2 regions of the Bacillus sp. NPDC077027 genome follow, and region 2 is predicted to be linked to the other one. Evidence: predicted binding sites of a transcription regulator. Region 2 holds the regulator's gene; the other holds the start of a gene.

Region 1 (15,416 bases), on a different contig from region 2:
ATGTCGTGAAAGATTTAATGAGAAGAAATCGTAAAAAAACATTAAATACAAGTGAAAAGAAATTGTTTGAGGACGCAAGAGATATTTTAGTCAGTGAATTATCGTTGGCACAAGGATTGACAGAAGATGAAGTCATGATTGCTTTAGAGAAAGAACTAAAAAAAGTAACAGAAACAAGCTAATACAATGTTTCAGACTGCAAACAAACGGTATATGACCGGTTATGTTGTGCAGTCTTTTTTTGTTTTCAATGAGATAAAGAATTTTCACTTCAATCTTTTTTTTGGGTGGGTACTTATCACTAAAAATGAAATAGGGTAGTATGTCGTGTGTTATCAATGATAGCATCACATGGATGTCAAACAAGCTTTTTTCATCAAGGTTTATTTTCCAATGAAAGATTTAAAAACAGGAAAGTTTTCCTGAAAAATTGAATAAAGCATGACAAACTTTGAATTTTTACGGTCAATGGTAGTAAAATGATGGCGGAGAGAGCACCTAAGAATCTAAAAGGAGCTGTTTTATGAAAAGGCTAATTTTATGCGTATTCATTTTCCTTGTGCTATGTACTCTTCTTGTGGTGAGATGTAGCAAGTCACAAGAAGAAGGACGTACACAAAAAGACTACCAAGAAGACATTGAAAAAAGCAGAAGGGATCAGCGAAAAGGAGATACATATGAAAGCTTTCAACAGCTCATTGATCATGAAAAAGATGGATATGAAATTGAATATCATGCTGAGGGCGGTAGCGATCTGCTTATTTTCTCCCCACATGGCGGTGAAATTGAACCGGGGACTAGTGAGATTGTTGAAGCGTTTAATGAACGCTATTCTACTTATTTATTTGAAGGGACAAAAAAAGAAAACAATCGTGACTTGCACATGACAAGCACGAAGTTCGATGAACCCATTTTGACACAGATGATTAAAACCTATGCTTTTTCTATTTCTGTACATGGCTATGCAAGTGATAAGCGACATACGCTTGTTGGTGGGACAGATCGGAAAATGGCAAAATCAATGGCTGAATCACTTGAAAAACACGGCTTTTCAGCAGAATTCGTACAGGAAGGTGAGCGGCTTTCTGGAACTGATCCTAAGAATATAAATAATCGAAATGCAAGTGGTGAAAGTGTACAGCTTGAAATAAGTATGGGGCAGAGAAAAGTATTTTTTCAAGATTTTGATATAAGAAAAGATCAGAAAAAGGCGTTTAAAACGTATGTTAGTGCATTAAAGGAAGTGATTCGTAAATATGATCATTCATAGCACAGTGTGTATACTGTGTTTTTTGTTAGGTATAAAGATGTTGTTTAAACTTGGTATAAAAGATAGAAATACAAGATTTGAATGTAAAATATCTAATTTATTACAATTTGCCTTAAAAACATAATTTATGTAAAATAATAGTATCAGTTTGATATGATAGATTGGGGCTGAAGTAGATGGCACATAAAATACCATCTTCCGAAGTGGGTGTGAAAATCAATCAGTGGTATACTCATATCCGCAAATTTGAAGTAGAACAGGCAGAAGAAATGAAGCATCTAGTCGAACAGGAGATTCATGAAATGGAAGAAGATCAGGATTTGCTCTTGTATTATTCCTTAATGGATTTTCGCCATCAAATGATGCTTCGGCACTTATCTCCCGTTCATGAAGAAAGTGAGCCGTTTCGTTCTGTTCACCTGCCAAAGGAAATTGAAGATTCGCAAGATGAACTGACAGGTTTGCTAGGTTACTACTTTCACTTTTTTCATGGAATGTATGCTTTTGTCCAGCATCGATACATTGAGGCGATCTCATACTATAAGCATGCTGAGCAACAGCTTGTCCTTGTCACAGATGAAATTGAGAAAGCAGAATTTTACTATAAAATAGCTGAAGTTTACTATCATATGAAACAAACGTATTTTTCAATGCATTATGCAAAAAAAGCGAGAGATATTTATAGAGAACATCGAATGTACGGCAAAAGAAGTATCCAATGTGATTTTGTTTTAGCCGGAAATTGGATTGATGTCAACCAATTTCAAAAAGCATTGCCGTATTTAGAAAAAGCATTAAAAGTTTGTGAAGCAATTGAAAGGCAGGAATGCACCTCGTTTTTCAAAGCAATGGCACTAAATAATTTGGGCACGTGTCACTACAGCATGGGGAATTATCACATTGCTTCAGAATTCTTTGAACAAGCCATTTCACTTTATCAAAAAGATCAGACGTCTACTATGATCAAATCTCTCTTTTCGCTTGCACTTGCTAGATTTAAGGTCGGTGATGTAGGTCATGCTAGCCGTTTACTACAAGAGGGGATGAAGCAGGCGGTCATGCTGAAAGATGAGATTTATCAAATGAAATTTAAATTTTTACAAGCGTTATATATGGACCAAGGAAACTGTGAAGAATTGAATATGGCTCTTTTTGGATTAAAAAGTAAAAAAATGTTTGCTGATTTAGAGGAATTAGCACTAGATGCGGCTAATTATTATAAGGAACGCGACATGTACAAGGAATCCTCAACTTTTTTTGAAATTGTGATCGAAGCGCGGACGCATATTCAAAAAGGAGATGAGATGTATGAGAACGAAGCATAACATGTCAAATACGCAAACAGAAGAAAGACTTCACACATAATGATTGAGCAGATAGACAAAACAACACCCTTTACGCAAAAATGGCGTAAAGGGCTTTTTGCCGTTATTGAGGGATCGCTTTCTCTGCGTCTATGGCACCTGCTCCGTAAATATTGGGATCTTCTTCTGCCCATTGGCCAGCGTTTTTGATGATGAGTTCTTTTACTTCATCAGGCGTGAGCTCTGGCGAATGCTCAAGTAACAATGCACAAATGCCTGCACAAATGGGTGTTGCCATTGAAGTGCCGGATAACGTTGTGTAGTCTGTTCCGACTCGGCTTGATTTATCTAGTTTATCAATGAAGGAACTTGGCGATCTGAGAGAAACGATATTGACACCTGGGGCCAAAATATCTGGTTTGTTTGCGCCATAAACAGTAGGCCCCCTGCTTGAAAATGGAGCGACGATGTCATCATCTGTCTCAGGTGTACTTTGATCATCATAGGCACCAACTGTTAAGATTTTTTGACTAACAGCAGGACTTGCAATCGTTTGTGCATTAGGTCCTGAATTACCAGCAGCCACGCAGACAACCATTCCGTGATCCCAAGCCGCATTTACGGCTTTGACTATTGGATCATCCTGCTCTTCATCGTAACGCTGCACATCTGCGCCAAGAGACATACTAACAATTCGAATCGGATCATCTGGATGTTCTTCGTTAAACTGAATGCACCATTCCACCCCTTCTATGATCGTAGACAGTGATCCGGTACCTGATTTATTTAATACTTTTATGCCAATGAGTTTCGCTTGTGGTGCAGGACCTTGATACAAACCGTCTGACGCTGTGCCGTCTCCTGCGATATCACCCGCACAGTGTGTACCATGTCCGTTATCATCATATGGCTTTGTTTTATTTTTGACAAAATCAACAAAGTCACGAATGCGACCTTCTAAATCTTGGTGCGGGTAAATGCCTGTATCAATGACAGCGACTGTCACACCTTTACCAGTCAAAGTTGTTTCGTTTCGCACGACGTCCTTTGCGAAGCTTGCTTTTGTGGCGACATCGAGCAAAGCATGCATTTTTCGGTCTAAATACACTTTTCGTATATGGTCGCCATCAGTTAACACTTTCTCTAAAGCAGAAGGTGTGAGATCAGCAGCACAACAATGTATATGAGAGAAGTGTTTTTTTATTTTTGCTTTTTTACTCTTCTTCAGTGCATGCTCTACACTATGAATACCAGCCTCAAGCGCTTCCTGTTTAAACTCAATGATGACAGGAATCTTCTTTTTCTTCTTTAATCTCCCTTCAAACACACGATGTAGAAAACAAGGAGTCCATTTAAATGGTTTATAAAGATTGAGTACAGTTTCTCGCAACGGTTGATCTAATTTGCTAGCGTTTGTTCTCACCATTTGAACCATAGAAAATCCAAACATGTTTCGACCTCCAATATTTACAATGATCACCATTCCACTCTTTACGATATGAAAGACAAAGAGTGTTTGTTCGGTTTCTTGTCCCTTGTTTTTTAAATCTTGGCTAGTGTCTCTGATCAATACAAAAAGAAAAACGCTTACATTTTGTAAAATAATTGAAAAAGCTGAAAAATATTACCTGTGTGCCGATGATAATTGAGAGAGTTCTTTTTGGAGAACTAGCAAATCATTAGATTTTTAAGAAAAAAAGGGGGGATGATAGGGTCAATGCTCATATAATCTGAATCGGTCATTGATGAAAAGAAAAAGAAAAACCATCAAAAAACGCTAAATTAAAGAAAACAGACTGGGTGGGACTAGGACATATTAAACATAACACCAGTTGTTTGTCATACTATCCTAACTGTGTTTCAAGCGGTAAGAGCCATTTCTGTGTATATAAAAGCAATTATCTTATTTTTGAGGAATCTCGTGACTTACAGTGATATGATCATCCTTGGAGAGAAAAAGTGGAAAAAATGAAAAGATATGATGTTTCGAAAATGAAAACATAGAAGCGGCTTAGAAATCTGTTAAAGGAGAACGGAAATGAAGAAGTTGTTTGCTTTGCTTCTCCTGCTTGCCATTGTATGGGGAGTGTATTATACAATGCAGGCACAGGAACAAGAGGAGCCATTATCACCGGGTGGAGAAGACGAAAGCGGTATAAATGATATTTATCGAAATTTCAAAGAACTAGAGGAAAATGAAAGCAGTGACAACTATCAGATTACGTACAATCAGGAACCAGGCAGTCGGCTTCTTGTTATGTCACCCCATGGGGGGAGAATTGAAGGTGGCGTCAGTGAAATTGTCCACTTCTTTGATAACGAATATTCCACCTATTTGTTTGAAGGTTTAAGAGAGAATGCTTTTGAACTTCATATTACGAGTACCAACTTCGATGAGCCAATCGGAGTACAACTAGCCAAGGCTCATGATTATGTGCTGGCAGTACATGGATATAGGGGAGAAGTAGGGGTAGATCATACCCTTGTTGGTGGTACGGATTTTGATCGTGCTGAGAAAATTGTGAATTCACTTGAGCGAAACGGTTTTTCTGCTGAGCTTGCTGTTACACATACAACCCTAAGTGGAACAAGCACTAATAATATTAATAACCTTACTAAAACCGGGCAAAGTGTGCAGCTTGAGATTAGTAGAAGTCAGCGTGAAGCACTTTTTGATCGCTTTGATTACCGCAGACGATCAAGCACAAAGAATGAACATTTTTATCGATATGTCAGAGCCATTCGGTCAGTACTTGATGAAGAGTACACATAAGATTTAGCTAAAGACAAGTGACGTACCTTCCTGTTACACTATAGATAGTTTTTGTTAAAAGGAGCGACGAGTATGGCACATCATCATTTTCACCTTCAGGCTAGCTGGCCTGGCAATCGAAACGATATTGGCACAATTGCATGCGCGCAATTAAAAACAAAGATTTCCATTCCAAAAGAAATGGATGGTCCTGGTGTTGGGACAAATCCTGATGAAATGTTACTTGGAGCTGCTGCGACATGCTATATCATTACACTGGCTGCAATGATGGAGCGTAGCTATTTAGATAAAGTCGATTTATTCATGAGTTCTGAGGCAATTGTGGATGTGACAAACGGTGTTTTCACATATGAACAAATCATCCACAGACCAGTCATCATACTAAGTGCAACTGCTTCAGCGCAAGATGTAGTACTTGCTCGAAAGCTCGCACAAAAAGCTGAGAATTCCTGCATGATATCTAGAGCTGTAAAAGGAAATGTACACATCACACTTGAAGAAACAATTCAATTAGGTCAATAGCATAAAGTCATTTTCTCTTTTAATTTGAGAAAGTGACTTTTTTTATGACTTGAATTCGTTTTGATCTGTGAACTTCGTTTCTTTATAAAGTCAGCGACAACATGTAAAAGGAGAGAGGGTAATCATTAACTGACAAGTATGCTTGGTTTAAAGGGTGTAGAACCATTGTTTGAGACATAAAAAAACATTTACTTTACTGATGGTAAAGTAAATGTTAACTCATAGCGAATATTGACTTAATTGCTTCATTTTATCAAGTCATTTTGTCATTGAAAGGTCTTTTTTAGTAATAAGGATATGGTGGGTAAGGCGGATAAGGTGGCGGGTACGGGTAGCCATATCCATAACCAGGTGCTAGAAGTGATCCAGCTAGTAAGCCGCCAGTGAAACCACCTAAAAACGGAGGGCCGAAAAACCCAAATCCAGGACGGCCAAACCCAAATCCAGGGCGTCCAAAACCGAAGCCAGGTCGACCAAAGCCGAAAGGCCTTCTTATATCTTCAGGGAAATAGTGGGGCTGAAATTCATTCATAAAAAAAGACTCCTTTCACATAAAATCACTGTAACTGGGATCAGTGTATTCTGCCTACGTAAATGTGTTTGGGTCATAGCCTAAAATAGGGAGGAATGCGGAAAAATGGGCTTATATCAATCTGATTGGGCAATGTGTCCACCACATGCGCATGCCTATAAAGCACGTACAGATGTAACAGAGGGACACTATCATTTAATTGAGGGGATTTCTCAGCCAGTCAACGGTAGCAACACCGACAAACATACTCATTTTTATAGAGGCATCACATCCTTTGAGAAGGGGCATTTTCACAGATATTACGGTATAACAGGACCTGCAATTCCAAGGGTCGATGGTACACATTATCATGAAATCAGTGAAGTTACCTACTCAGCATATACAGATCCTGTCCCGATTCCTTATGGCGGCGTTGTCTTTAGTACTGAAGAACGACCAACACACACTCATCGCTTAAAAGGAAAAACGTATGAAATTGTAGGAAATGAACCACTAGGCTGGTAAAAAAGGAGAGTTTCTTCTATTAATAGAATGGATAACATAGGAGAGGAAGTATAAGTTATGCTATACTGTAGGCAGTTTGTAAAAGAGAGTGATGTCATATGAAAAGTAAAAAACAGCCAGTTATTGTGATTGTTGGTCCGACAGCTGTTGGGAAAACAAAATTAAGTATTGATATAGCCAAAGCGTTTAATGGAGAGATCATTAGTGGCGACTCGATGCAAATATACAAGGGAATGGATATTGGCACAGCAAAAATTACACGAGAAGAAATGGATGGCGTGCCCCACCATTTGATTGATATAAAGCATCCAGAGGAATCTTTTTCTACAGCAGAGTTTCAGCAGTTGGTTCGCTTAAAAATGGATGAAATTGCCGAAAGAGGCAAGGTGCCAATGATTGTTGGAGGAACGGGACTTTATATCCAGTCCGTTCTTTACGATTATACCTTCACTGATGAAGGAAGTGATTCCTCGTTTCGAAAAGAAATGGAACTGTATGAGAAAGAACATGGTGTCATGAAACTTCATGAGAAGCTTAAAATAGTAGATCCAGAAGCGGCCGAGGCGATTCACCCCAATAATGTTCGTCGGGTCATACGTGCATTAGAAGTGATACATACGTCAGGAAGAAAAATGTCGAATATGCAAAAAGCTGATCAGCAAATTCCGCTCTATCATGCAGCGATAATTGGGCTGACAATGGACCGTGTCGTTTTATATGAGCGTATTCATCAAAGAATTGATGTGATGATCAATGATGGCTTGGTAGAAGAAGTAGAGACCTTATTTCAAGCGGGTATTAAAGATTGTCAATCGGTTCAAGCGATTGGATATAAAGAACTTTATGCTTATTTGAAAGGTGAGTCCTCACTTAACGAAGCCATTGAGCAATTAAAGCAAAATTCACGCAGATACGCGAAACGCCAGTTAACGTGGTTTCGAAACAAAATGGATGTCATTTGGTTTGATATGACACCTCCTTGCCACTTTTCAGATAAAAAAGATGAAATTTTCACTTATATAGCAGGAAAGCTTGGACTTAAAGCGAAACTGTAGTTATCAGAATCAAGGAGGACGAAACATGAAACCGATTAATATTCAGGACCAATTTTTGAATCAGATCCGCAAAGATAACACATTTGTTACTGTATTTTTATTAAATGGCTTTCAGCTTCGCGGACAAGTAAAAGGATTTGATAATTTCACGGTGCTGCTTGAAACAGAAGGGAAGCAGCAGCTTATTTATAAACATGCAATTTCTACATTCGCTCCACAAAAAAATGTGAGCCTCGAGCTAGAATAATTGTTCGTAGTGTGAGATAGCCCCCGCCTGAGCATCGAATAGACCGGCATACAACCGCTTCTTTCTTTGTCAATGTACAGGGGGCTATTTCTCATGCCCTGAAACCTTTTCCGTTTTTTTTCGTACGAGAGAAGGATGGAAAAAGATGAAAAGGTGGTATACATATGGAGAACACGGAGCTTGAGTTAAGAAGAATTAAGGTGATCCTTATTCTTATTGGTATTATTTTATTATTTACAGCTTGTTCAATCATGAATAACGACAGTATACGTTTAGAGAGAGAGGAAAGCCATTATGATCATGGCGATTCTTTTGATGATGAATTGAAATCTGCAATCCCTTTAAAAAATAATCATTTTGCGGTTATCGAGGATCGATTTGTCACAATATATCGGTTCGATGAGAAAACAAACGAACTTCAATATATCACAAGCAAGGATACAGATGAGTTTTATGATGATGATGAAGATGTGGAGTAAGCAAGGAAATTTACAAACGTAAATGAAGCCGCTACACTATAAACATGTGAAAAGATATCTCGGATAGAAAAGGGTGAGTGGATGAAACACCAAATTAAAATTAATCATTGGGAACAAACTTGTGAAGATGATTCCTGCTTCGAATACGGAACGAGTGTTTCTGTTAACGGGAAGGAACTCGTAAGGGAAGCTTCGATCGTATCTGCACTAGAAGCTGTATTAAAAGAAATAGGTGTTGAAGTCGAACTGACAGAAGTATCAGAAGATTTACAGTGCGATGCGTACAAAAAATAAAACAAAAAGTCTAGTCTTCTAAGCGAATTTTTTTCGTGTTATGATAGATTTCGGTTTGAGTTGAATAGTGAGTAGGGCTGCCAATACGGATCATGCTCTGCTCTATTTATTTGAATGTACGAGTTCGGCTCTTAGCAGTTCGGCCGGATTGGTTAATTTTTTTCGTTCAGCATATCTATATATTGTGTTTCGGAATAACATGGTATACTATATATAGTGAAAGGTGAAAGAAACCCAAGAATACTAAATTAGGTCGTGATGGAATTGATTCAAATCGTATTCGATTCAAAAACAGGAAATGTTCAACGCTTTTTGGACAAGATCCCTTTTACAGACAAACGAAAACTGACTGGAGAAGAGTTTTTGGATTCGCCGTTTATTCTCGTCACATATACGACAGGATTTGGACAAGTCCCGAGTGCCACACAGGAATTCTTAGAGAAGAATGCCCATTTGCTATTAGGTGTAGCAGTGAGTGGAAACAAAGTGTGGGGAGATAATTTTGCAAAAAGCGCCGATACGATTTCTAAACAATATCAAGTTCCGATTCTGCACACCTTTGAATTAAGCGGAACAAAAAGGGATGTTGAGTTGTTTACACAGGAGGTAGAAAGAATTGTCACAAAATCAAGTTCCAAAATGGATACAATTAAATAACGAGATTATGATTCAGAAAGAAGGAAAGTTTCAGTTCGACAAGGACAAAGAAGCTGTACATAGTTATTTCGTAGATTATATTAATCAAAACACAGTCTTCTTTCACAATCTAGAAGAGAAGATTCATTACTTAATAGAAAATGACTACTATGAAGAAGAATTTCTAAGTCAATATAGCATGGCAGACATTAAAGAAGTGTTCGAAGCAGCCTATGCAAAAAAATTCAGGTTCCCATCCTTTATGAGTGCATTTAAGTTCTACAATGACTACGCATTGAAAACAAATGATAAAAAGAAGATTCTTGAACGCTATGAAGACCGCATTTCGATTGTTGCTTTGTTCTTCGCTGACGGCGATAAACAAAAGGCACTTGACTATGTCGAACTGATGATCAATCAAGAATATCAGCCAAGTACACCAACATTCTTAAATGCAGGGCGGAAACGTCGCGGTGAACTTGTCAGCTGCTTCTTGCTTGAAGTAAATGACTCATTAAACGATATTTCAAGAGCAATTGATATCTCGATGCAGCTCTCGAAGCTAGGCGGTGGTGTCAGTCTTAACCTATCAAAGCTACGTGCAAAAGGCGAAGCAATTAAAGATGTAGAAAATGCCACAAAAGGTGTCGTTGGCGTCATGAAGCTTCTTGATAACGCCTTTCGTTATGCAGATCAAATGGGACAAAGACAAGGCTCAGGCAGTGCATATCTAAACATTTTCCACCGCGATATTAATGATTTTCTTGATACGAAAAAAATCTCTGCGGATGAAGATGTTCGCGTCAAAACACTTTCAATTGGTGTTGTCATCCCAGATAAGTTTATTGAACTTGCTCGTGAAGATAAAACGGCATATACGTTCTATCCACATACGGTATATAAAGCATACGGACAGCACCTCGATGAAATGGACATGGAAGTCATGTACGATGAACTTGTCGATAACCCTGAGGTGAAAAAGGAAAAAGTCAACCCACGAAAGCTACTTGAAAAATTAGCAGTTCTTCGTTCAGAATCCGGCTATCCTTATATTATGTTCCAAGATAATGTGAACAGAGAGCACGCACTTAATCACATTTCACGCGTGAAATTCTCGAATCTCTGCTCAGAAGTCCTTCAAGCATCAGAAGTGTCTTCGTATACAGATTACGATCAAGAAGATGAAATTGGACTAGATATTTCATGTAACCTCGGTTCGTTAAATATCATGAACGTGATGAAAAATAAATCAATTGAAAAATCAGTCAAACTTGCGACAGATTCATTGACGCTTGTCTCTGAAACGACTGACATCCGAAATGCACCGGCAGTCAGAAAAGCAAATAAAGCCATGAAATCAATCGGACTCGGTGCGATGAACCTGCACGGCTATTTATCACAAAACAATATTGCGTATGAAAGTGAAGAAGCAAGAGACTTTGCCAATACCTTCTTTATGATGGTGAACTTCTATTCTATAAAACGCTCAAGCGAAATTGCCAAAGAGCAAGGTGAGACGTTCCATCGTTATGAAGGCTCTAGTTATGCAACTGGTGAATACTTCGATAAATACTTATCAAATGATTTCACGCCGAAAACAGAAAAGGCAGCTGGGCTATTTGAAGGTATGCACATTCCGACAAAAGAAGATTGGGAAGAGCTCAAGCAATTTGTTGCAGAACACGGCATGTATCATAGCTATCGATTATGCATAGCGCCAACAGGCTCAATTTCTTATGTGCAATCTGCAACTGCGTCTGTTATGCCAATCATGGAGCGTATTGAGGAAAGAACATACGGCAACTCAAAAACATATTATCCAATGCCAGGTCTTTCTGCTAACAACTGGTTCTTCTATAAAGAAGCGTATGATATGGAGATGTTCAAAGTTGTAGACATGATCGCCACCATTCAGCAGCACGTAGACCAGGGAATCAGCTTTACGCTGTTCTTAAAAGATACAATGACAACACGCGATCTTAACCGAATTGATCTATATGCGCATCATAAAGGCATTAAGACACTTTATTATGCAAGAACGAAGGATACAGGGCAGGAAGGCTGTCTTTCTTGTGTTGTTTGATTAAAGGAGAGTTTAAAGTGACAAAAATTTACGATGCAGCCAACTGGTCAAAACACGAAGACGATTTTACGCAAATGTTTTACAATCAAAACGTGAAACAATTCTGGCTTCCAGAGGAGATTTCCTTAAATGGTGACCTTCTCACATGGAAGTATCTTGGTGAAAAAGAACGAGATACATACATGAAGGTGCTTGCTGGTCTTACACTTCTAGATACCGAGCAAGGCAACACTGGAATGCCGATTGTTGCAGAACATGTAGAAGGCCACCAGCGTAAAGCGGTCTTAAACTTCATGGCGATGATGGAAAATGCGGTGCATGCTAAATCGTACTCAAATATTTTCATGACACTTGCGCCGACAGAAACAATTAGTGAAGTGTTTGAATGGGTAAAGAAAAACAAATTTCTGCAAAGGAAAGCAGATATCATTGTCGGTTTTTATCGTTCGATTCAAAAAGATGATCCGATTTCATTGTTCAAAGCAATGGTCGCATCTGTTTATTTAGAGAGTTTCCTTTTTTACAGTGGTTTCTATTATCCTCTTTACTTCTATGGACAAGGAAAACTCATGCAAAGTGGTGAAATCATCAACTTGATTTTGCGTGATGAAGCGATCCATGGTGTGTATGTAGGTCTACTAGCGCAGGAAATCTATAATAAACAAACACCTGAAACACAAAAAGAGCTTTATGATTTTTCTATCGAATTACTCAATCGGTTGTATGAGAATGAATTAGACTACACTGAGGATATTTACGACCAAGTCAATCTCTCTCATGATGTCAAAAAATTCATCCGCTACAATGCCAATAAAGCATTAATGAACCTTGGCTTTGCTCCTTACTTTGAGGAAGAAGAAATCAACCCAATCGTATTAAATGGTTTAAATACGAAAACGAAATCACATGATTTCTTCTCCATGAAAGGGAATGGATACAAAAAGGCAACCGTTGAACCGTTAAAAGACGACGATTTCTTCTTTGGTGATCATTCATAAGCTAGAAGCAAAAGTCAAAACGTAGCATTCGTTTTGACTTTTTGCCATTTGTTATATCTTGTTACATACTGGAGGTTACCCCGATGGGAAAAATGGATGAAGTGATTTTAGTTGCGCCACGAGCGCGCGTTTTTCAAAACGAAACATTGACATTTAATGGTGTGAATAGTGAACCGAGCAAGGTGACGAGCATCATGAAGGAGATTGAAGACCATTTCGAGCAAATGAGAAGAGGCGATGCAGAGGAAGATCCGACCTTTAAGCAGCCAATTCCATATGTAGTGATCAAAAGAGAAGATGAAGTTTATGTATATGAGCGACTAGAAGGCGGTGGGGAAACACGTCTTCATAACAAGTTGTCCCTTGGATTTGGCGGTCACATGAACTTTATTGCAGATAAAAGCTTTTCAGAGATTTTAAAGGAAAATACGGATCGTGAACTTGATGAAGAGCTTTCTATTCGAGAAGAAGACAAACTTCATATGAACACACTTGGATTGATTAATGACGATGAAAATAGTGTTGGTCAGGTACATATCGGACTGTTATCTGCCCTTGAATTAAAATCTGAAGCGCTTGTAGAAGTGAAAGAAACCGATCAAATTGCTGGTCGATGGATGAAAATCACTGATCTCAAGAAAGCAGAATACTTCGACCGCCTTGAAACATGGTCTCAATTCGTTGTCGATATTTTAGCTTAATAGAACACAAACCGGCTCTCTTTCAAAGCAGAGCCGGTTTTTTACTGCTTATTGAAAGACAAATGCATCATGTCCAGCTTGCTTGACTCTTTTGACAAGTTCATCGGCATTTTGTTTCGAACGAAATGCGCCAATTTGCACCTTGAATAAACCCCCTTCTAATAAGACAAACGCTTCAAATCCTTTTCTTTTGAGCGTACTTGCCAGCTCATCCGCATTGGCTTTTACTTTAAATACACCAGCCTGTACTTTATAAAGAGCTGTTGCTTTTTTTTTCAATTGGAAGGCTTTTTCTAAACCGACAGCATGTGCGCGAGCAATGCTTTGCAGGAAAGAAACGTTGCGAAGCTTATTTGTATCAGAGGCTGTATCAATAAAGCCATTTTCAGTCAGAATAGCAGACATAGCAGTTTCTCGAAGGACGTGGAAATTTGCGGTTTTTTTGCCTCGATCGGCGAAGTCGACAGAACGGACGAATTCATCATGAATGAAGTTTCGATAGGTGGTTGTTGGGGCAGATACACCGGGGTAAATGTAGCTTTCAAAGCCAGTGCCGCCACCGGCATTGATGTGAATTGATACGAAGTAATCAGCTCCCCAGCTATTGGCTGCATTTGTTCGCTGTGATAAAGTGACCGTTTGATCATTTGAGCGACTTAAGCGGACGGATACATCCTCATATTCACTAATCAACATATCACGTAAGAAAAGTGCGATTTGTAGCGTAATATTTTTTTCAAAAAGACCGTTTGCAGCAGCACCAGAATCTGTTCCTCCGTGGCCAGGATCAATAAAAATTTTCACCATTTTATCATCACCTCATCTTTATTTTATGAAAAAACAAAAACCTTGCCTGTACCAAAAGCGGAATTCTATCTTAAATGAAGAGAAAACTTTATGAACTCATGCAACGATTGATGAAACCGCTTTGCCTATCCACTGCTTTTCTGAGAATAAGCAAATTCCTTGGTTTGTCCGCCTGCATTTAGTGAATACAATAAAGAAATAAGATCATTTCCTGGGAAAGCGCACGATTCCCCACAAAATGCGGCATCTCGGGTCATTTTGACAATAAAAATCGAAAGGGTCCGAAGCATGCTCTAAAAATGCGGGCGATTGTCACGATTACAGCTCCGCCTGAATAGAAATAAAGAGAGAAGAGCGAGAGGTGAATACGTTGGAGCGAGCTGTCACATATAAAAACAATGGCCAAATTAATATTATACTTAATGGGCAAAAGCAAGTGTTGGTTGATGCCGAATCAGAAGCGGAATACATGGAGGCTCTGCAAAAAAACGAAGCCAAGCATAGCATCTTACGAGAGATCGAACGTGAAATGAACAGTCTTGTTGGCATGGATGAGATGAAACGAAACATCAAAGAAATTTATGCTTGGATTTTTGTGAACCAAAAAAGGCAGGAGCAAGGGTTGAAGGTAGGAAAGCAGGCACTTCATATGATGTTTAAAGGGAATCCAGGTACAGGGAAAACAACCGTTGCAAGACTTGTTGGAAAGCTATTCTTTGAAATGAATGTCTTATCCAAAGGTCACCTGATTGAGGCTGAACGTGGTGACTTAGTTGGTGAATACATCGGACACACTGCTCAAAAAACGAGAGACTTAATCAAAAAATCACTTGGCGGTATTTTATTTATTGACGAAGCCTATTCTCTAGCACGAGGCGGGGAGAAGGATTTTGGGAAAGAAGCGATTGACACACTTGTCAAGCATATGGAAGATAAACAGCATGAATTTATTCTCATTTTAGCTGGTTATTCCAAGGAAATGGATCATTTTCTCTCATTAAATCCAGGGCTACAGTCACGTTTTCCGATTAATATTGATTTTCCTGATTATACAGTAGATCAACTGATGGACATTGCCAAACGAATGATGGCAGATCGCGAATATCAATTTACACATGAGGCAGAGTGGAAGCTACGAGATTATCTAATGCACATAAAAAGCACGACGAGTCCAGCAAAATTCAGCAATGGTCGTTTTGTGAGAAACACCA
Region 2 (15,416 bases):
CTGATGTTCAAAGGTGGTAAAGCAAATGCACTTTGGCTAGGAAGCTTTCAGCCTATGGCTTCCCTCTCTAAAAGCTAGTGTTCATTCGTTCATGTCCTTATCAATACGGTCACTTTATGAAGTTACATCGTATTATAAAACGTTTTTTCTTCAAAATCAAGAAAGCTTCTCATTTTTTTCATGAAGATAGTCCACTGACTGCTCCTGAAACGAGGCAAGCGAAGAAAGTTCCACTCTTTCTTGAAAGATATTTTGGATCGTTTGCACCATTGAATTTCCAGCATCATTCGTAAATAGGGCAATCTTTCGTGGAGCAATTGACACAAGTGGGGCAATAAGCTGTGAATCAATATACATTGGATGCTCTCTTACAAACTGTCTGTCTATGTATTGTTTTTGTTCACGTTCTGAAGCGTAACGAAATTCCCAAATGATGAAGCGGTCCTGATGCACCACATGTACAGTGTCTAGCTTTGGTTCTTTTGTCATCACATAATCTCGAAGCGATTGAATAAAACTTTGATATTCCTGTTCCATTTTGTATTCTTCAATGGACACTTCAACATATTCCCTCAACCTTCGATCGTACTCAGATAATCTAAATGTTAAAAAAGAGCCAATTGAGAAGATGCCGTTGTTTAAAGTAATGGTCTCAAGTTCTTTTCGGAGTAGCGACTCTCTTGAAGTTCCTTGGTGAATACAAGGAATATCTTCCATATCACCTTTCATTATGCTATGAGCAATAGACAATATTTGATGCTGTTCCTCTGGGTCTTTAAATAAATATGTTTTTTCAATCATCCTGCGCATTCGTTCATTTTCTTTGCATTCCAAAAAAAAGTGAAGTAATAGAGGCCGTACAAAGCTCTCTAATGTAGCAGGTGATTCTTTCGCCTCAATGAGAAGCCTTGCATTGCCTTCTTGAATCGAGATGTGATGCCGACTGTCAAAGTGTTCAGCAAGATGTAAAAAAGCAGCGGTATCATATTCATCTTCAAAGATTATTTCAAGCATGTTTGTCCCCCCTAACGACATCTGTTACATGTATATGGGGAGATCACAAAAAATAGACGCCTAAAATAAATCAGGCATCTTTCTTTTCAATAAAAGGGGAACAGAAATAAAGACCAAATAGATCAAACATACAATGGCTAAAGCGGTGTAATTCCGACTAACAAAACTTGAGCCTAGCACATTTAATGCGATGGTTCCTGGTATGAGTCCAATAAACGTTGCAGCCACAAATACACCGTATTTCACGCGGGACGCCGCAGCCGCATAGCTGACAAAGTCAAAATGGATGGGAGCAATACGAAGTAATAAGATATAAATAAAGCCATGCTGCTCAATTTGCCTTCTCACCGCTTTTAACTGTTTGTTCTTCGGCTCGTGTTTTTGCCTACGGAAGGTCGAAGCAATCCAAACTGAGCCAACTGCACCTGCTGTTGTACTGACCAATGCATAGATTGTACCGAACACAGTCCCAAATGCCAGACCAGCTGCGAGTGAAAAGACTGTAACCGGTATGAGGACGAAAGGACGAACGAGTGACAGTAAGAAAAAGACAAGTGGCGCAAGCATCCCAAATTGCAGAATCCAGTCCTTGATGTCTTTTGGCGTTACGTGCAGGTGGTGTGTATTGAACCACCAAAGTACGAATGCTACGCAGGCAATCAATAGAGCGAAAAGCCATCTTCTATTTTTCATCTGACTCCTCTCTCCTGCCGTGAGACCTGTTGTCTAAAAATGACGGCGATTCTCGCCTTCAAGCAGCACCGGTTCTGCTAAATATAGAATACGTTCCATTAAGCGAGCTGCTTTTACTTCTTCTTTTTCTCCGCGTTGACTGAAAGTAAAATGATGCTTTAGCTCACTCTGTGAAAAGTTAGAGGAAAAGAAGGTTGGAAGTTGTTCTGCCATTCTATGCTGTAAAATGGTTCCGATTAATTCGTCACGCACCCAGCTCGTCATCGATTCTGCTCCAATATCATCAAGCATTAAAATCGGAGTGGATTTGACCATGTTTAGCTTATCCTCTAGTGTGTGATCAGATAAAGAATTCTTAAGCTCTCGCACAAATTCAGGCACATATACAAGCAGTGAAGGGTATTGCTGAGCCGCTAGCTCATTTGCAATCGCAGCTAAAATAAAGGTCTTTCCGACACCAAACTTCCCGTGCAAATATAGACCCTTTCCCTTGCCAGTTTCGTTATAGCTTTGCAAAAAGTGGGCAATTTTTTGAATGACCTCTTGTCTTCCAACTGCCGTCACATCCGCAAACGTGGCTTTCAGAACGTTTTGCGGGATATACATGCTTTTGATTAGTGCCTGTTGTTTTTTCTGTCTGTCTAATTGAAGCTTTACTCGGCAAGGTGCATATTCGATATCAATGTTTTGACCTTTGATAACAAGTTTAGGATGATAGCCATCTAAAATGGTGTTAATCTTCTCATCCTCCAAGCAGTAGGAGCACCCTTTTGATTGCTGAACAAATTCAAATAGTCTATTTAAACTCCGATTTATCATGTCTTCTTGAATTTCATCTTGATGCTCCTTTAAAAATGCTTGAACATCTTGATCGGATAAAACACTCTCTTTAATTTGATGATATCTCACATGAAAATCAGCTCGTCCTTTTAGTTTTTCAAATGATCGACCGATCGGTTCCATTTCAGTTTCACCTCACGTTAATGTGCATTATATTTTTTCATTTGCTTAAATTGGTTGAGAAGCTTTTCTTTTTCTCGTTCAAGCTCTTCCGGAGACATGTCCTCTTCTTGTTCTTTCGGCTGTTTTTTCGCTTCTTCTTCTTTCATCCACTCTGGCAGCTTTTCTTCACGAATGACTTTTCCTGCTGGATAAGAAGAGCGCTGTTTTTTCTGCTCTGCCCATTCTGTCATTTGCCTATTTTCCTCTTTTGCAATTTGCATGGCTTCAGTGACCGTTTTGATCTTCTTCCTTACCCAATGTGAGGCAATTTTTTGCATATATGTTTTTGACAGCTTCATATCGGTTTTCAAAAGCGTGTAGTAAATCAATACATTCACAACACCTGGTTCTAACTTTTGCTCAAGCATGATTTCCTCGACAACCTTTAAGTCAGCATATGTCGGTTCAACACCATCTGACATATCCTGCAAAAGCTCTCTTGGTGTAATGCTTTCAAGCTTGTCAATGAGTTTGGCATCAGGTGAGCTAGTTGACGTTTGTTCTGAAGAACCATTGCGTAGATGCCTTGGTTGGACTTGATCAATCAGTTTTGGTCGATGCCCGCTATGTTCAATTTGATACCAGTCACGTGCTGCTTTTCTCAGTTCTTCTGTTGAAATCATTTGATCTGCACCACATGCTCCAGCTACAATATTTTGCATTTGTAATGGCGTTATTCCATAAACAATGGACAATTTTTTAATGGTTTCTTTCACCTGCTTGGTGAGCGCCTTTCTAGGTATCATCATGTCGGACATGCCAGCTAATAACAAATCAAAATCAAAGGATTCATCTGAAAGTGGCGCTGCTTGGGCACGACCGACTGTCATGTATTCATAACCATCCTCTAGTGATGATGCGTCATCTAGCTCTGGTGTCATTTTTAGTTCACTTGGCTGTAGAACACGAAAAACTTCTTCAAAAGAACGTGATATATCTCTCGCTTCTTTTGGTACAGATGGGTAAGAGAAGTAATCCCTTAGTTGCGCATACTTCGCTTTCTCCACTCGGTTATATAAGAGGACATTAAGCATCCCATCTTGAAAAAATTCGTTCGGTCTCAGCGGTGGGACAAGCTCATATGTAAACAGTCTACCTTCCTCTGTATCTTGTTCATATGTCCGAAGTAATCCAATCGCTTCAAGCTTGTGCCGTTGTTCAAATATCTCATTCAAATTCGTTTGTAGCATGACCATCAGCTGCCGGTGAGGAGCAGGCTTTCCCCAGACACGGTTTTGCTCCAGTTCTCCCCATAATGTCATATATAAACTATATGCTACCGTCCCAATAAGCGGCTGATATAAAAGGGTGATAAGCTGCCTGTCGATGTCGCCGAGCAATGAAGCGCTTTTGACGACATACGGATCGACGGCAAGCACTTCCTTCCAATGCTCTGTCATATGCGAATCCTCCCTCACGCGCTTTTGTTTCCATTGTACACTCTTTTTCATTTTTCCGCTTTACGTGCGAAAAAGAGCTTGAAGGATCTTCAGCTCTTTTTCAGCGTTCTTTCTTTAATAAATCCTTTAATTCATCAATAAAGACATTGATATCTTTAAATTGTCGGTACACAGAAGCAAATCTGACATAAGATACTTCATCAATTTTGGCAAGCTCGTCCATCACCATCTCACCAACTAGCTCACTTTTCACTTCTGATATTCCTTGATTTCGCAGTTCCTTTTCAATGTTAAAGCACACATCCTCTAATTGCTTCAATGCAACTGGACGTTTTTCACATGCTTTGATCAAACCGCGCAGCATCTTTTCTCTGCTGAACTCTTCTCTTATTCCTTCTTTTTTCACAACGATCAATGGTAATTCCTCTAGTTTTTCAAACGTCGTGAACCTGTAGTGACAGCTTTCACACTCTCTTCTACGACGAATTGATTTCCCATCATCTACTGGTCTTGAATCAAGCACTCTCGTACCGAGGTGTTGACATGTCGGACATTTCATTTCATCAGCTCCGATCTTTTCCTGTCTGTATTCTTGGTAGTTGTTTGTCTAGTTCATCATAAAAAGAAAGTACGACCTTTTTGCTATAACCAAAATCCGTCGGCAGTGCCGTTTCTGTTGTGACATTAAAATCGACAGCTGTTTCAAAAGGACGAATTGAAATAACTGTTGCAACCGCGAATGCTTTTTTAGGCTTTTGCACCATCGCGCTCATTTCACCCCGTTCTGCTGAAACAGATGTAACGGTATATTGGTCATTTGAAGAAAACAATGCCTCCACTGCCTCAAATGCTTTTTTATCCGTAACTTTATAATATCGGCTTTTCAGCTCTGGCACCAGATGTCGATCACTTGTTTCCGTCTTATTTGAAAATAACCCCTGTAATTTTTGCAGTAAAGTCATACGCTAAATCCCCTTTGTCAGTACTCTTCTTTATTTTATAAAAAAAACCTTTGTTTTCCTAGAACAAAAGCATAAAGAAGAAGGGGATTTTTGGATTTTTATGTCAATATAAAAAGGAGCATAACACAGAAAGCATGTAGATGCTTTTTGTCCAGCTCCCGTTAGATCTTTTAAATTTATAGTGCTTTGGCTTTGGCTTTGGCTTGTGCCTGTTTTACTTGCACAGGTCCCATGCCACGAGGTATTTCGATGTTTTCTCTTGTTTCAGCACCTAATTCATCTCCGATAAAGTCAGCTGCAATATTCGGATCTAAATCACCGCAAGTATAAACATCTATGCTCGCATAACCATGTTCAGGAAAGCTGTGAATCGTCAAATGAGATTCAGAAATAATGACAACTCCACTTACACCTTGAGGTGCAAATTTGTGAAAAGCTACCTCTCTTACTTCAGCTCCTGATTTCAAAGCTGCATTTACAAACGTTTTTTCAATAAAATCCATGTCGTTCAATTTATCACAGTCGCATCCCCATAACTCGGAGATAACGTGACGTCCGATTGTTTCCATCATGGACCCCCCTTAAACAAGAATGAAAGAGTGAATTTCTAAGCAGCCGGACCGGACATATACCACGGGGGAAAGTTAGTCCTAAGAGGTCCTAACCCTTTAAGTACAGCCGAATGAGTCTGCGAACAAGAAGTTCACGAAAGATAGTATACTTCGTTTGGAACCATTTTGCAAGCTGTGATTTTAATGGGATGTTCACTCATCTCTTGAAAAGGGAAGTTTGTCTTTTTCTTTTCAAACGGTCGAAAGACGCTTCATTCTAGAACCCACATGCTTCACCAGATCCACAACCCGGCAAGAATAACCCCATTCATTGTCATACCAAGCCAGAACTTTCACTTTTTTCCCTTCCATTACCATCGTTGTCAGACCATCAACAACAGCTGAGTATGGATTTGTGTTAAAGTCTGTTGAGACAAGTGGCTCTTCCGTATAATCAAGGATTCCTGCTAATGATGTTTTAGAGGCGTTTGAAAAAGCTGCATTTACTTCTTCTGCTGTCACATCTTTTTTCACATCAACCACAAGATCGACCATTGATACATTCGATACAGGTACTCTTAAAGCGAGTCCATGTAACTTGCCTTTCATATGTGGCAGAACCAAAGAAAGCGCTTTAGCCGCACCCGTCGTAGTTGGAATAATTGATTGGGCACATGCTCTTGCCCGGCGTAAATCTTTGTGCGGATTGTCGATATTTTTTTGGTCATTTGTATATGCATGAACTGTTGTCATCAGACCATTTTCAATACCAAATTCATCATCCAGCAGTTTGACAACCGGAGCTAAACAGTTTGTTGTACAAGAAGCGTTTGAAATAATGACATGTTTTTCAGGATCAAGGTCATCCTCATTGACACCCATCACAATTGTTATATCTTCGTTTTTGCCTGGAGCTGTTAAAATGACTTTTTTCGCTCCTGCATCTATATGACTCATTGCTTGTTCTTTTGAATTAAATTTCCCAGTTGCTTCAATGACGATATCTATATCATACTCTTCCCAAGGAAGCTGTTTCGGGTCTCTGTTATTTAGCAAATGCACCTTTTTTCCATTTACAATCAGTGCATGTTCTTTAGCAATGACATCATGTTCATAACGCCCATGATTTGTGTCATATTTAATTAAATGTGCCAGTGTTTCGGCAGGATAGCTTGCATTAATAGCTACAATTTCAATTTGATCATCAAGCATTGCTTTTCTGAAGACCATGCGTCCAATTCTGCCGAACCCATTGATCGCCGCTTTTACCTTCATGAACAGGTCACTCCTCTATTATGTGTTATACTTAATAATTTTATTTATGAAATTAGTATATCACATTAAAGATCAATTGCCAGTATATAAACGCATGTTTTCTAAAAAGGGCGGATTTTTAACACAAAAAAAGGATGAAAACGTAAAAAAAGTAAGAGTACGTATATGTACCCTTACTTATCTGTATGTTCCCATTCATCCAATATGTTCAACAATTGTTTTCTAACAAAAGCGAAATCTTTCGTATTTTCAATGACGGCATCCGCTCGTTCTCGCTTCTCATCAAGTGACATTTGCGCATGGATTCGTTTTAATGCACCTGCTTCTTTAAGCTGATTACGTTTCATTAAACGCGTTAATTGTAACTCTGGTGTTGTATAGACAACAATGATGCGATCAACAAGTGATTCCAGCTGACTTTCAAATAAAAGAGGAATGTCGAGCACCACAAAGGTTTCTTGCTGATTGATTGCTTCATTTCGTTGCCCTAACATCTCTTTTCTTACTTCTGGATGAACGATTGCATTCAGTTTTTTTCTTTGTTTTTCATCAGAAAAGACAATGTCTCCGAGCTTTTGACGATCCAATTCTCCACTTGGTAGCAATATCTCCTGACCAAAGGTTTGAACGATTTGTTCATAGGCTGGCTTCCCGTGAAGAACAACTTCTTTGGCAATGACATCAGCGTCCACTAGGCGAATGCCTTGTTCTATTATCATTTGCGAGACTGTGCTTTTACCGCTAGCAATCCCGCCTGTTAATCCGACCACGAGCGTCAAGCTGTTTCCTCCTTTATAGCTTCCACACACCGATTAAAATGAGCAAAACTCCAGGTAAGCATGCAAGTTTATCCATCCAGCGCCAATTGGCTAAGTAGTGACCGGCACGCAATCCGATGCAAACAAAAAGCGAACTCATGATGGCGACTGTCACACTCATGACAGCAGGTGAGAAGCCTAAGATGGCAGCACCAATTCCCGCACCAAATGCATCAATGGATAAGGCAATACCAAGTAAAACGGCTTCCATTCCATTAATCGTTCCAGAGCGATCGATGTCTGCACTTGTCGGTTTTCGTAAAATTTGGATGACAAGACCGAGTGATTTCACTTCTACATTCAACAATGTTTTTTCATGTAACAACAAGTCTCGTTCCTTCGCTGGCTTGAAAAATTGGTACAGCACCCAAAGTCCAATCGCAATCAAAATACCTCCGCCAAGCTTATCTGTAACATACACAGGGAGGAATGTTGTCAATAGGTTACCAATCAGCATGGAGATCAGTAAAACAATCCCAGAACAAAAAGCAATAATCACAATGGCTTTAAGGGGAATTTTCATCTTTCGAAGTCCATACGTAAAGCCAACTGAAAAGCTATCAATACTGACTGCAATGGCTAAAAATAGGAGCGAAATTGAAATCATACCTGAACTCTTCCTTTCTGTTCATGCAACGATAATCAAGAGCCTAGTGCGTGAGACTCTTCTTCACTATATGAAGAGCAGGTGGGCTGTGTGTCAGTCTACACCTTGCCGAAACAATCAATGTTTTTTATCGTATGCATGGGTGAAAGGAAGCATGCTGATGACAATCGGGCTTTATTGCGGGTGTTTTTGGCAAGAGACACAGAAATGTGTACCTCTTCCTCCAACAACTGTTTTTTCAATCATATTTCCGCATTTCATGCAAGGTTTCCCTTTTCGATCATAAACGAGCAACTGCATTTGAAATGTACCAATATCTCCTTGAGAGTTGATATACGAACGGATCGTACTGCCTCCCGCTTCAACTGCAACCTTTAGTGTATCCACAATATGTGTATGCAGGGCTGTGCAGGCTTCAAGGCTTATTTCATTCGCCTTTGTTTCAGGATGAATGCCTGATTTAAATAACACTTCATCAACATAGATGTTACCAAGGCCCACGACAATTTTCTGATCAAGCAAGGCTGTTTTGACAGAGCGTGATGTCCGTTTTAATCGCTCCCATAAATATTTCGCTGTAAATTCATCTGAAAAAGGCTCAAACCCGAGTTGTGATAATGGAAGTTCTTTTTCTTGCTCACCAGGCTGAAATAAATGCATTGTCCCAAACTTTCGAACATCATGATACCTAAGCTCAGTACCATCTGTAAATGTAAATACAACATGAACGTGTTTATCATAAGGCTCATCTGCCTTATGTACTCGATATTTCCCTTCCATTCTGAGGTGGGATACCATCACATAATGATCAAGATGAAATAACAGGAATTTCCCTCTTCTTTCAATGATATGAATGGTTTCACCCACCAGCATTCTTGCGAACTCCTCCGGTTCCCCAGGACGTTTGATGATCTTTGGCCATCTAATATCGACCGTTTCAATCTTTTTTCCTTTGACTAGCCCGTTTAGAGTGCGCCGGACGGTTTCAACTTCTGGTAATTCCGGCATGCTCCTCGCTCCCTTTCAATTTCTCTCTTTTTTACTTTGCATCGTACCAGGATGCGCCTGAAGCGTAATCTACTTTCAGAGGTACATCAAGCTGAAGTGCATTCTCCATTACCTCTGGTACGATTTTTTCTAAAATAGCAATTTCTTCTTTTGGTGCTTCGAAAATCAGTTCATCGTGCACCTGCAATAGAAGGTTTGCCTGTAATTTTTCTTCTTTTAACTTAAATGCCATATCAATCATTGCTTTCTTAATGATATCTGCGGCACTTCCCTGGATTGGGGTATTCATTGCTGTTCTTTCAGCAAAACTTTTCACATTAAAGTTGCGGCTCGTAATGTCTGGAATGTAGCGTCTTCTCTTCAGCAAGGTCGTCACGTAGCCAGTTTGTTTTGCTTCTTGTATGATGTCTTCCATATATGTTTGAACGCCTTGGAAGCTTTTTAAATATCGTTCAATAAAGGCTGCGGCTTCTTTCCTTGTAATTCCAAGGTTTTGAGATAATCCATAATCACTAATACCGTATACGATACCAAAGTTTACTGCCTTTGCCTGTCTTCTCATGGAAGATGTAACTTCATCTTCTGAAACATGGAAAACGTCCATCGCTGTTTTTGTATGGATGTCCATATCGTTTGTAAAAGCCTCTATTAGGTTCTCATCTTGAGAAATGTGTGCGAGGACACGTAGTTCGATTTGCGAATAGTCTGCGGCAAAAATGAGCCATCCTTCTTTTGAAGGGACGAACGCTTGGCGAATTTTTCTGCCTTCCTCAAGGCGAATTGGGATGTTTTGCAGATTCGGATCTGTAGAGCTTAAACGTCCAGTTTGTGTCAGTGCTTGGTTAAATCTCGTATGGACTTTATGTGTATCCTTACGCGTGACCTTCAGTAGCCCTTCGACATAGGTGGATTGAAGCTTTCCAATTTGTCGATAATGTAAGATAGAACGAATAATCTCATGCTTGTCCTCAAGTTTTTCTAGCACATCTGCAGACGTAGAATAGCCGGTTTTCGTTTTCTTTATAGCAGGAAGTCCAAGTTTATCAAACAAAATGACACCTAGCTGTTTTGGAGAATTGATGTTAAACGTTTCTCCTGCTAAACGGTGAATCGTTTCTTCGTATTCCTTCAGCTTGCGTGTTAGCTCTTCGCCCATTTTTTCAAGGCGGTGAATGTCTACCTTCACTCCCAGTGATTCCATTTCACCTAAAATCAGAGCGAGCGGAAGCTCTAGATCCTCGTAAAGCTCATGCTGATCGTTGTTTTCTAGTGCTTCTAGTGTCAGGTCATGCAGAGCTGTAATCGCTGCTGCTTTTCTGCCAAGATGATTCTTTAACTCCTCTTCATCAGGAATCGCTTGTTTAGCGCCTTTTCCATAAACAGTCTCATCAGGGTGAGCGACATGGAGTCCGTATTCTTTTGCGACACTTGCCACATCGTCATAAGATTTCTGAGGGTTCACGACATATGATGCAAGGAGAACATCATAATTCACACCTTTTAAATTCACATCATGCCACCGAAGGGCAACAACTGCTCTTTTTGAGTCAAATACCCACTTTTTCTTCTTTTCATCTTGTGCCCATTGTTTAAAGGCGTCAGATTGCAATGCATCCTCTTTTTTGATAAAAAAAGCGCCATTTTCATTGTGAATGGCAAAGCCGATCATTTCCGCTTCATGATAGTTTTCACCAAGCTGTTCAACAACTAGGGCTGCACGATCTGTTAAGATGTCATCTGTGAGCTCTTTACATGCGACTACTTCTAACGAGTCAAAGACTTCAGGTTCATTTGTTTCTGGTGACTCTCCTACTCGCTCAAGTAACGTATTGAAGCCTAGTTCTTTAAACAGCGCAATTACCCGATCCATTTTAGGGCCTTCATAGGCTAATTCATTGCTAGTTACTTCAAGTGGTGTTTCCACATGAATCGTCGCTAGCTGTTTGCTCATCTTCGCTTGTTCTTTGAATTCCTCAAGCTTTTCCTTCAGTTTCTTACCGCTCACTTCATCAATATGTTCAAGTAAGTTTTCAACGGTTTCAAATTGCTTCAAAAGTTTAATGGCTGTTTTTTCACCGACACCAGGCACACCGGGGATGTTATCAGAGGAATCACCCATTAGCCCTTTCATATCAATAATTTGCTCTGGGCGTAGCCCGTACTTTTCTTCAATATGTGCTGGTGTATAGTATTCGACTTCTGTAATCCCTTTTTTCGTAATGGCCACCGTTGTTTTTTCTGTAGCCAGTTGTGTTAAGTCCTTATCCCCTGAAAAAATCTTGACATCAAAGCCGTTCTTTTCTGCTTCAACTGCCAGTGTACCGATAATGTCATCTGCTTCATAATTAGGCAGTTCATATCTTTGAATATTGTAAGCATCTAACAGTTCACGAATAAAAGGCATTTGTTCAGATAACTCTGGCGGGGTTTTTTGTCGTCCACCTTTATATTCCTGAAATGTCTCGTGACGGAATGTCGTCTTGCCCGCATCAAATGCAACTAGCATGTGTGTTGGTTTTTCATCCTCTAGCATTTTCATCAGGATCATCGCAAACCCATAGATTGCATTGGTATGTACACCTTTATCGCTTGATAGCAATGGTAGAGCAAAAAAAGCTCGATATGCGAGGCTATTTCCATCAACAAGCACTAATTTTTTTTTGTCTGTCATTTTCTATTCCTCCATCGACTAAGCACATAAGTCGTCTCTTATTCATGGTCGTATGTTTATTCTATCAGAGTTCATTTTGAAAAGAAAATAGCCGAACCTGCATAAAAAAAGGGACGAAAACAACTTGTGTTTTCGTCCTTCCAAAATTGGCTCCTTGGATGAAGGGGTTCTTATTCATCCTATCAATGATTGTTTAACCTATCATGAATCCATTGTAAAGATCATGTAAATTTTTAACGGCACTTCTCTATTTTTTCTTTGCTTTTAAGCTCACAGTAAAAGTTGTTCCTTTTCCTTGCTTACTGCTTACAGAAATGGACCCTTCATGTGCTTCAACAAGGTGCTTCACAATCGCAAGGCCAAGCCCAGTGCCTCCAGAATTACGGCTTCTGTCTTTATCAATTCGATAGAAACGTTCAAAGATTCGTGGAATTTCGCTTTTCTTCATACCAACACCAGTATCCGCAACATCAAATTCATGATATTCCTTTCTTGGTCTAGCAGAAATGGTAATGGTTCCCCCTTCTGGCGTATACGCTAATGCATTGTTGACGAGGTTTAAAAAGATTTGCTTTAATCTTAACGGATCTGCCATGACATGTGTGGATTCTGTAGGCACATTGATCTTTAATAGGATTCCTTTTTCCGCTGCTTTTTGCCTCAGGAGGGCTTCAATTTCTTGAATAATCTCCGTTGCATTTGTCTCTTGAATATTTAACTTAAAATGCTGTTGCTCAATTTTAGAAAGGTCTAGTAAATCTTGAATGAGCGTCTCTAGTCGGACACTTTCTTTTAATATAATTGAAAGGAAATTCGTTAGAGCTTCTTTGTCATCTACCGCCCCATCAAGAAGCGTCTCAGTGAATCCCTTAATCGAGGTAATCGGTGTTTTCAGTTCATGAGATACGTTGGCAACAAAGTCCTTTCTCATTTGCTCTAGCTGCTTTGTTTCTGTGACATCGTGAAAAACTAAAACAATCCCTTTCCATTCATCGTCTGTACTTAATATAGGAACACCATCAACCTGAAAGTAGCGGCGTTCTATATCAATGGCTAGACGGAAGAATTTACGTACCTTTGTTTCTGACATAAAGATCTCATCAATTAGCTCGACGATCTCTTCATGTGTGAAGGCATCATGATAAAGCTTGTGCATATAAATATGCTTTTGGACTTTGAATTGCTTCCTAAAAGTACGGTTAATCAGGTTAATATAGCCCATTTTATCAATCAGTATAATGCCCGCACCAATATTTTCGATCACTGTTTGAAGTCGATCTCTCTGCATTTCACCTGAGCTAGTCATCTCTTGTAAACTTTCGGCAAGCCGCTTCATCGACGTATTCAGTTCACTCGTTTCAATCATGAATTCAGCATAGTTATTCGTATCATAGTTCCCGCGTTCAAGCCGCTTGGCAACTTTTGTGGCGTAATCAATCGGTTTCACATATTTCATAGACATACGATAGCCAAAGAAAACGATGATAATAATAGCTGTTCCAAGACAAAGAGCTAATGCCATCCAAAGCTGGTCATCTATTTCGTCAAAAGGATGAAAGGAGGCGTTTAAAAATAAGTACCCTGCTTTTCCGTTACCTCCATCTATTGGTACAACATAATGGAACAAGGTATCACTTCCGTCTTCAATGACACCGCCTTTTGCTTCAAGGCTTGAATTTTGAAGTGCTTTTCCAATGATCGCTTCTTGTTCTTTTTGTCCAGATGCATGTACAATCTTCCCATTTTGATCAACAATGGTTGCATTCATATTTAAATGCTGTTTTGCCTTGTTTAGGATCTGCTCATTTTGCTTAGAGCTAAGAGCGTCACCATTCATCATAGAGAGTAAATAGCTTGATTCTTTCTCCATTCTTTCTGTTAATTTTGTTTCATAGAACACGTGAAACATATGGTCAAGAAAGAGGCCCAAACCTAAAAAGACAATAAAGAGAAGAAAGATGAGTCCAGAAAAAAGACGTGTTCTGATCTTACTCATTTGACTTCGGCTCTTCTAGCTTGTAGCCTAATCCGCGAATGGTTTTAATATATGTCGGTTTTTTTGTATTCTTTTCAATTTTGTCGCGTAAATGACTGATATGTACATCGACAATACGGGTATCTCCTGCAAAGTCATAATTCCAGACTGCACTTAACAACAGGTCACGCGTCAATACACGCCCTTTGTGTTTTGCTAAATAGAGTAGCAATTCAAATTCCTTCGGCGTGAGTTCTAACCGTTCCTCTTGAAAATACACCTCATAGTGATCAGGTAAGATTCTAAGGTCACCGATCTTGATCTGATTGCTTATGCTTGCCTCATTGTCTCCTTGCTCATTCACTGGCTGCGCTTGTTGCGCTCTTCGTAAAATGGCTTTTACCCGCGCGCCTACTTCTCTAGGACTGAATGGCTTTGTCATGTAATCGTCTGCACCGAGTTCAAGGCCAAGCACTTTGTCAAATTCGTCGTCCTTTGCTGTCAGCATTAAGATAGGGAACATCATCTTCTGTATTCTAAGCTGTTTGCACACTTCAATACCATCCATTTTAGGCAACATTAAGTCCAGCACAATCAGATCGGGTTGTTCACTAGCGGCTTTTTCCAAAGCTTCCTCTCCGTCCCTTGCTGTAACGACATCATAACCTGCCCTTTCAAGATTGTAGCTCAGAAGTGTCACAATTGATTCTTCGTCATCCACAACTAATATTTTTTTATTCATGTTGTGCCTCCAATTAGTTGATTTCCCCTGCATCCTTATTTTTCTATTTTATGTGAAAAAGCGAGAAGTCATGCTCTCTATTTTATTTTAACGAAAGCTTAACAGGAGAACAATTTAAATTTTAGTAAGCTTCATTTGATACATAAAAAAGAAGGCTTCTGCCAAAAGAAGCCTTCTTTAATGACGTGATTATGATAATACTTTCATAACATTTTTAACAGATTCAACAGAGCGATCTAACTGGCTCTTTTCTTCTACTGTTAACTCAAGCTCAATAATTTGTTCAAGTCCGTTACCTCCAACAATTGTTGGCACTCCAAGGTAAATTCCTTCATAACCGTATTCACCTTCAAGGTAAGCAATTGTTGGCATCACGCGACGTTGGTCTTTCAGAATCGCTTCGACCATTTCAACAAGTGAAGCAGCAGGAGCATAGTATGCACTACCATTTCCTAGCAAGTTCACAATCTCGCCGCCACCTTTTCTTGTTCTTTCAACAATGGCTTCAATTCGATCTTTTGGAATCAACGTCTCTAGTGGGATACCTCCAGCATAAGAGTAACGTACAAGTGGTACCATGTCATCGCCATGTCCACCGAGAACAAAACCTGTTACATCTTTAACAGATAGGTTTAATTCTTGAGCTACAAACGTTCTGAAACGTGCTGTATCAAGAATACCTGACTGACCAATGACTC

Evidence for each region. The regulator NrdR, encoded in region 2, represses ribonucleotide reductase genes. The targets are predictions, from matches to a motif close to AACACNATATATNGTGTT.
Region 1: a site for NrdR is predicted at 9,152-9,169, ahead of nrdI (class Ib ribonucleoside-diphosphate reductase assembly flavoprotein NrdI). Genes of this name have one in related genera too.

What each region holds. Positions count from the first base shown of each region.
Region 1 is NZ_JBNNIO010000003.1:789,560-804,975, forward strand. It holds gene ACQKEZ_RS14435 (CarD family transcriptional regulator) at 1-182, shown strand, start outside; gene ACQKEZ_RS14440 (poly-gamma-glutamate hydrolase family protein) at 524-1,270, shown strand; gene ACQKEZ_RS14445 (tetratricopeptide repeat protein) at 1,447-2,595, shown strand; gene ACQKEZ_RS14450 (S8 family peptidase) at 2,699-4,024, opposite strand; gene ACQKEZ_RS14455 (poly-gamma-glutamate hydrolase family protein) at 4,613-5,347, shown strand; gene ACQKEZ_RS14460 (OsmC family protein) at 5,420-5,869, shown strand; gene ACQKEZ_RS14465 (spore coat protein) at 6,153-6,401, opposite strand; gene ACQKEZ_RS14470 (YmaF family protein) at 6,507-6,905, shown strand; gene miaA (tRNA (adenosine(37)-N6)-dimethylallyltransferase MiaA) at 7,004-7,960, shown strand; gene hfq (RNA chaperone Hfq) at 7,986-8,207, shown strand; gene ACQKEZ_RS14485 (YmzC family protein) at 8,372-8,686, shown strand; gene ACQKEZ_RS14490 (hypothetical protein) at 8,768-8,980, shown strand; gene nrdI (class Ib ribonucleoside-diphosphate reductase assembly flavoprotein NrdI) at 9,245-9,637, shown strand; gene nrdE (class 1b ribonucleoside-diphosphate reductase subunit alpha) at 9,597-11,699, shown strand; gene nrdF (class 1b ribonucleoside-diphosphate reductase subunit beta) at 11,717-12,697, shown strand; gene ACQKEZ_RS14510 (hypothetical protein) at 12,781-13,398, shown strand; gene ACQKEZ_RS14515 (N-acetylmuramoyl-L-alanine amidase) at 13,447-14,205, opposite strand; gene spoVK (stage V sporulation protein K) at 14,576-15,416, shown strand, end outside.
Region 2 is NZ_JBNNIO010000001.1:169,986-185,401, reverse strand. It holds gene ytxC (putative sporulation protein YtxC) at 157-1,014, opposite strand; gene ACQKEZ_RS01015 (TVP38/TMEM64 family protein) at 1,075-1,707, opposite strand; gene dnaI (primosomal protein DnaI) at 1,741-2,670, opposite strand; gene ACQKEZ_RS01005 (replication initiation and membrane attachment family protein) at 2,688-4,109, opposite strand; gene nrdR (transcriptional regulator NrdR) at 4,210-4,668, opposite strand; gene ACQKEZ_RS00995 (cytosolic protein) at 4,673-5,071, opposite strand; gene speD (adenosylmethionine decarboxylase) at 5,248-5,640, opposite strand; gene ACQKEZ_RS00985 (glyceraldehyde-3-phosphate dehydrogenase) at 5,875-6,897, opposite strand; gene coaE (dephospho-CoA kinase) at 7,071-7,676, opposite strand; gene ytaF (sporulation membrane protein YtaF) at 7,690-8,322, opposite strand; gene mutM (DNA-formamidopyrimidine glycosylase) at 8,497-9,330, opposite strand; gene polA (DNA polymerase I) at 9,362-12,001, opposite strand; gene pnpS (two-component system histidine kinase PnpS) at 12,249-13,997, opposite strand; gene ACQKEZ_RS00955 (response regulator) at 13,990-14,718, opposite strand; gene mdh (malate dehydrogenase) at 14,908-15,416, opposite strand, start outside.